Regions from separate parts of the Paenibacillus sp. RU5M genome, predicted to be linked through region 2. Evidence: predicted binding sites of a transcription regulator. Region 2 holds the regulator's gene; each other region holds the start of a gene.
What was found. The regulator LexA, encoded in region 2, represses DNA repair genes until DNA is damaged. The targets are predictions, from matches to a motif close to CGAACATATGTTCG.

Region 1 (2,282 bases), on a different contig from region 2:
TTGTGAATACCAATGCTCGATATCTATCCCGTGAATTGGCTGCAATCGGGATTGATGTATATTTCCAAACGGTGGTTGGTGATAATCTAAATCGACTTAGTGACGCTATTCGCATCGCTCAGGGTCGTGCAGACGTCATTTTATTTTCTGGGGGCATAGGTCCTACACAGGATGACCTGACCAAGGATGCGATCGCGGCGGTCTTGAACCGCAAGCTGCATATAGATCGAATGGCCATGGACAAGATCGAGAGCTTCTTCCGAGATCGTAATGTAGACATGACCGAAAACAATCGTCGTCAGGCCATCGTTATAGAAGGCGGGACACCGCTGGCGAACGAAACAGGCCTTGCCGCAGGAAATGCGATTTCTGACAATGGCAAGCATTATGTAGTGATGCCTGGACCACCGAAAGAGCTAATTCCTATGTTTGAACAGGAAGTTAAGCCTTGGTTGTTCCAGCATGTACTGACAGAAGAAATGCCGATCTACTCGAAAATGCTGAAGTTTGCAGGAATTGGCGAATCGGCATTGGAAGACCGACTCCTTGATCTGATTGATACACAGACAGATCCTACCATTGCTCCTTATGCAAGTGAGGGAGAAGTTACGGTACGTGTATCTACAAAGGCTCCAAGTGAGAATGAGGCAAAGCTGAAGCTGGATGCAATGGAAGTTCAGATTCGGGAACGATTGCCAGAGCATCTCTACGCGAACGAGGATGTGCCTATAGAGTACACAATTGTAACGATGATGTCTGATATGGGTCTGACTCTTAGCGCGGCTGAGAGCTGCACAGGAGGGCTCGTCATGCAAAGTCTGACATCAGTTCCTGGCAGTGCGTCGATGCTTAAGGGCGGAATTGTATGTTACTCCAATGAAATTAAAGAGAAGCTGCTCCATGTGCCGCATTCCTATCTGGAAGGTGAAGATGCACCGGGCGCAGTGAGTCCGGAAGTGGCCAAAGTGCTGGCAGAGCAGATTCGAATGATTGGGGATGCCGACTTCGGTCTGTCAGTGACAGGTGTAGCGGGACCTGGTTATTCCGAACGCAAACCGCCAGGTCTTGTCTTCATCGCTCTGGCAGAGCGTGGTAAAGAGACAGAAATTCATGAACTGCGCATTAATGGCAATCGGGAGACGGTTCGGATTCGTTCAGCGAAAGCGATTCTTTACCGTTTGTGGCGCAAGCTTGTGGAGATGGACTAGTTAAGAGCTCGGATTGCATTTGCCAAGGCAAGCAAGTATAATAAAGGAAGACGGAAGAACCGTAAAATCAGGCTTTACAGCCTTGTTTACGGTTCTTTTTTCTGTTTAATGGAAAGTTTCCTTGAGGAAGAGGCGCCTCGGCCTTTACAAAAAAAAACGAATGTATGTTCGAAAAAAAGCTTGGCAAACGTGTTAAAACAAGGTATCATTATCTTATAAACAGTAAAGGGTGTGAGCTTATTGTCAGACCGTCGTGCCGCGCTTGATATGGCGCTCCGTCAAATAGAGAAGCAATTTGGTAAAGGATCCATCATGAAACTGGGTGAGTCGACTCACATGAATGTGGAAATTATACCCAGCGGTTCCTTGGCTTTGGATATTGCATTAGGAACAGGCGGCTTGCCTAAAGGCCGTATTGTTGAAATATATGGACCTGAATCTTCTGGTAAAACAACCGTAGCATTGCATGCTATCGCTGAAGTACAAAGAGTGGGTGGACAAGCTGCATTTATCGATGCCGAGCATGCTCTTGACCCACAATACGCCAGTAAACTGGGTGTTAACATTGACGAATTGCTTCTGTCTCAGCCAGATACGGGTGAGCAAGGGCTTGAAATTGCAGAAGCTCTTGTACGTAGTGGTGCTGTGGACATTGTCGTTATTGACTCTGTGGCTGCATTGGTACCGAAAGCAGAAATCGAAGGCGAAATGGGTGATTCCCATGTCGGTTTGCAAGCGCGTCTGATGTCTCAGGCACTGCGTAAACTGTCTGGTGCAATCAGTAAATCCAAAACGATCGCCATCTTTATCAACCAACTTCGTGAAAAAGTCGGGGTTATGTTTGGTAACCCAGAAACAACACCTGGTGGTCGTGCCCTGAAATTTTATTCCACGGTACGTCTGGATGTACGCCGTATTGAGAGTATCAAATCAGGAAATGACATGATTGGTAACCGTACGCGTATTAAAGTGGTGAAAAACAAAGTAGCACCTCCGTTTAAACAAGCGGAAGTGGATATCATGTACGGTGAGGGTATTTCGAGAGAAGGCAGTATCATTGACATTGGTACTGAG
Region 2 (2,282 bases):
CCACCAGGATGCAGATTTGAAGCTGGCAGCTCAGCGCATTGTGCGCGGTAAATTCCTGAATGCTGGGCAAACCTGTGTCGCTCCAGACTATTTGCTTGTGCACGAGGAAGTACATGACAAATTATTGGAATTGATCGGTGCAGAAATTCAAGACAAATTTGGAGACGATGTGATGAGAAATGCTGATTTCCCGCACATTGTCAACGCACGTAACTTTGATCGTTTATCGGTGTTACTCCAAGATGGCAAAGCAATGATCGGTGGACGTTCTGAACGTGATCAGCTGCTCATTGAACCAACAGTTCTCGGGGAATTGGATTGGAAATCCCCAGTGATGCAAGAAGAGATCTTTGGTCCAATTCTTCCTGTATTTAAGTATACCGACCTCGATCCCATGCTAGATGAGATTGTTCGTCGTCCAAAACCACTGGCATTATATCTCTTCACTCAGGATGAGGATCTGCAGAATCAGGTTCTGAATCAAGTATCTTTTGGTGGTGGTTGCATTAATGATACATTGTCTCATATGACATCACATTATCTTCCGTTTGGCGGCGTAGGAGAAAGTGGAATGGGTTCCTACCATGGTCAACAGAGTTTTGATGTGTTTTCTCATCATAAAAGCATTCTTAAACGCAGCGAATAATCTACTAACGTAGAACAATATAAGTTGTATAAGAAAAAAGAGGTTGTCCCGTTGAACGGGACAACCTCTTTATGTATCTTATTGTGAGAGCTCTGTACAACTTCAATACATATTAATGAATATCACGGAAAAGGCCAATGACTTTGCCCAGGATGCTAACGTGTTTCAAACGCAACGGTTCAAAAGTCGAATTTTCCGGTTGAAGACGAATATGATCTTTCTCTTTGTAGAACGTTTTAACCGTTGCTTCATCGTCTTCAGTCATGGCTACTACGATATCGCCGTTATCTGCAGTTTGCTGCTGACGTACGATAACATAGTCTCCGTTAACAATGCCTGCTTCAACCATACTGTCTCCCACGACCGAAAGCATAAATACTTTCTGTTCGCCTACATAATGCGTAGGAAGAGGGAAGTAATCTTCGATATTTTCTGTTGCTGTGATCGGAACCCCTGCAGTAACTTTACCCACGACAGGAATGCGAGCAACGCTGTGAGCAAACTGATGTGAATGCTCTGACTCTTCCTGGCTGAGAAGTTCAATGGCTCTTGGTTTGGTTGGGTCACGTCTAATCAGACCTTTCTTCTCCAAACGATCCAGATGTCCATGTACTGTAGAGCTGGAAGCCAACCCAACGGCTTCACCAATTTCGCGTACGGAAGGAGGATACCCCTTCAACCGGACTTCATTGCGTATAAACTCCAGAATAGCCTGTTGCCTGCTGGATATCTTCGACATACCGTATCAACCCCATTTTAGTAACGTTTGGGAAAATTATAACATAGAACCTCCGTTCGTACAAACATAAGTTCTAAATAAAATGCCATAAAATCAATGTTTTTTTGCAAATTAAGATGAAAATTTTCTTTTAGTCTAATCAAATACTGCAAATGACAATTCCAATACAATAGAAGAAAGATAATAGAATGTAGGATCAACAAAAAAGCGAACAATTGTTCTAAAAAGTTATTGTACAAAACATGTGTTCGTGTTATATTGATTTCAACAGATGGGAACAAATGTTTGGAGGTCGATATTTAATGAGATATTCTACTTATCAAAGTATTTACGAACCGGTGCATTCAGAAGTGGTTGAAACTAACATAAGGAATTTTAAAAAGGTTTTTGCAAAAGGTAATGTCCCAACTTGGGTCTTGAAATTAATAATCGTAAGCTTAATTATACTGGTTGGATGTAGTACAGTATTGACTGTGTTCGCTGGCAATGAGAACGATCTGTTGCCTGGGGGGAAGATGGCAGTTTCACAAGGAGATACGCTATGGAGTATATCATTGGATCACAAACCTGAAACAATGGATACACGTGTATATATAGAAGCAATCAAGAAAGTGAATCAACTTCATTCAACTTCAATACAGGTGGGGCAAGTCTTAATACTGCCTCAATTCACAGATTAAAGCTGCATATCCACACGCGCTAATGCGTGTCAGCTTGACAAGCTGCCCTTAACATGTCAAAGTTAATATGACTTTGTATTTTTGGAGGGGACAAGCTTGGATATAGATAGTCTGGTAGCACGTATTAATGAATTGGCCCGTAAGCAAAAATCCACTGGATTGACAGAGGAAGAGCTCGCTGAACGTGCCAAACTTAGAGAAATCTATTTGAATAACA
Region 3 (2,282 bases), on a different contig from region 2:
CGTTTTTTGCAGCGCGTTTCCGCGATTGCTTGCGCCACCGGGAGCGTTTTATCCAGGATGGAGAGGCATACCGTCTCGTTTATGGGGAAGCTGATTTCCTGCCAGGACTGATCGTTGACCGTTTTGGCAGCATCCTTGTTGTTCAATTGCTCACACTGGGCATGGACCGTTGCCGCGAAGCGATCGTACAAGCTCTAATTGAAGTGATGCAGCCGGAAGGCATCTATGAACGCAGTGATGTGTCCATTCGTGAACTGGAAGGCTTGGAGCAGACGAAAGGACCATTGTATGGGGATTGCCCGCGTCATGTCACGGTAACGGAGAATGGATTGCTCATTAAGGTGGATATCGTAGAAGGCCAGAAGACAGGGTACTTCTTTGACCAGCGAGAGAATCGTGCAGCCATCGAACCACTTATGAAGGGTTGGGGTTACAAGAGTGGCATTACGCTCCAACAGACCGAGCAGGATGGTACGCAGCAGTTGCTTCCTGTGAATAAAAGTGGCAAGGTTGTGACGTTCCCTTATTGGGATGGGGCTACTGTGCTGGAATGTTTCTCCCACACAGGCAGCTTCACATTGAACGCCTGCAAATATGGAGCCAAAAAAGTAACATGTCTTGATATCTCAGAGCATGCGATTGAAAGTGCACGTACTAACGTAGAGCTGAACGGTTTCACTGATCGGGTCGAATTTGTCGTTGCGGATGCATTCCAATACTTGCGTGAGCAGGTGAAAGGCCTCGATGAGCGTAACGTACGTGCGCGTGCTGGCGAACAGAAAGTGGATACGTCCAAAGCGCTTGCAACCGGTGGTAAAACATTTGATGTGGTTATCCTCGATCCACCAGCCTTTGCCAAAACGAAATCAGCTGTCAAAGGCGCATGCCGTGGATATAAGGATATCAATCTGCAAGGAATGAAGCTGGTGAATGAGGGCGGGTATCTGGTAACGGCAAGCTGTTCATACCACATGCGTCCGGATCTCTTCCTGGAAACCATTGCGGATGCAGCCGAAGATGCAGGCAAAGTACTGCGTCTGATCGACTGGAAAGCAGCCGGTAAGGATCACCCGCAAATTCTGGGCGTAGACGAAGGTCATTACCTGAAATTTGCCATCTTCGAAGTGCGCAGCAAAAAGAATTAATCGAGCGATTTCCATTTAAGTCGAACATACATTTACGCAAAGAGTCCACAGTTTTCATAAGCTGCGGGCTTTTTGCTATGCTCGTGCATATGATCTCTGGAATTGCCGGATAGTGGCAAACGTATGTTCCGAACCAAGTCAGATATGTTATACTGGGAATTAAAATCTGTTCGTGATGGTTTGGAGGATTAAACATGTCCGTACGCTTTGTTATTGGCCGGGCAGGCAGCGGCAAGAGTACGCTGATTACCCGGGAAATCACATCCCTGCTACAAAAGGAACCGCAAGGTAAACCACTGATTCTGCTGGTCCCGGAACAGAGTTCGTTTCGAACCGAACAGTCACTGGTTTCTTCAGGTGCTATAAAAGGTACCATGCGTGCTGAAGTGCTTGGTTTTCGCCGATTGGCCTATCGGGTAATGCAGGAGGCAGGTGGTTCTGCACGTATTCCCATTGGAGCTGAAGGTAAAAAAATGCTGCTCTACAAAGTGCTCCAGCGTCGTAAGGAAGAATTGAAGCTGTTTGCAGCATCAGGCAGTCAGCTGGGATTTATCGGAGACTTGAATGATCTATACAGTGAGTTTAAACGTTATGAACTTGACCCCACTTCACTGGAAGAAGGACTTTCCGCATGGAATACTTCCTCTTCTGCACCGATTCTGGGAGACAAGCTGCATGACTTGCTTCTTATATACCGTGATTATGAAAAGGAATTAACCGAACTATATATCGATGATGAAGACACGTTGACTGAACTAACAGAGCGGTTGCCGGAGAGCACGCTGCTGCAAGATGCACAGATCTGGATCGATGGATTTCAGGGATTTACCCCGCAGGAAATGAGTGTCATTGGAAGATTGATGCTGCAAGCTTCTTCCGTCACAATTGCATTGACGTTGGATCGTGCTTACGACCACGGCGCACTTCCAGGAGAACTGGAGCTGTTCCATCCCACAGCGAGTGCATATGCACGTCTCAAAGGTATGGCTGAGGATCTGGGTGTTTTTAATGAGACAACCGTGCTTCAACCGGAAGTTTTGCCAAGATATGAAGGCAGTCCTGGACTGGCGCATTTGGAGGCTGGCTTTGATCGTAGAGTCCGCTGGAAGAGTGAGGGGCGTGATGCGGGTGTCCGAC

Region 1: the regulator LexA is predicted to act here: its motif matches at 1,366-1,379, upstream of recA (recombinase RecA).
Region 3: the regulator LexA is predicted to act here: its motif matches at 1,262-1,275, upstream of addB (helicase-exonuclease AddAB subunit AddB).

What each region holds. Positions count from the first base shown of each region.
Region 1 covers NZ_OBQM01000002.1:606,851-609,132, reverse strand. The annotation lists gene CRO25_RS08525 (competence/damage-inducible protein A) at 1-1,208, shown strand, start outside; gene recA (recombinase RecA) at 1,449-2,282, shown strand, end outside.
Region 2 covers NZ_OBQM01000001.1:655,444-657,725, forward strand. The annotation lists gene CRO25_RS03135 (aldehyde dehydrogenase) at 1-646, shown strand, start outside; gene lexA (transcriptional repressor LexA) at 759-1,385, opposite strand; gene CRO25_RS03145 (LysM peptidoglycan-binding domain-containing protein) at 1,688-2,065, shown strand; gene CRO25_RS03150 (DUF896 domain-containing protein) at 2,162-2,282, shown strand, end outside.
Region 3 covers NZ_OBQM01000007.1:139,778-142,059, reverse strand. The annotation lists gene CRO25_RS20300 (class I SAM-dependent rRNA methyltransferase) at 1-1,145, shown strand, start outside; gene addB (helicase-exonuclease AddAB subunit AddB) at 1,340-2,282, shown strand, end outside.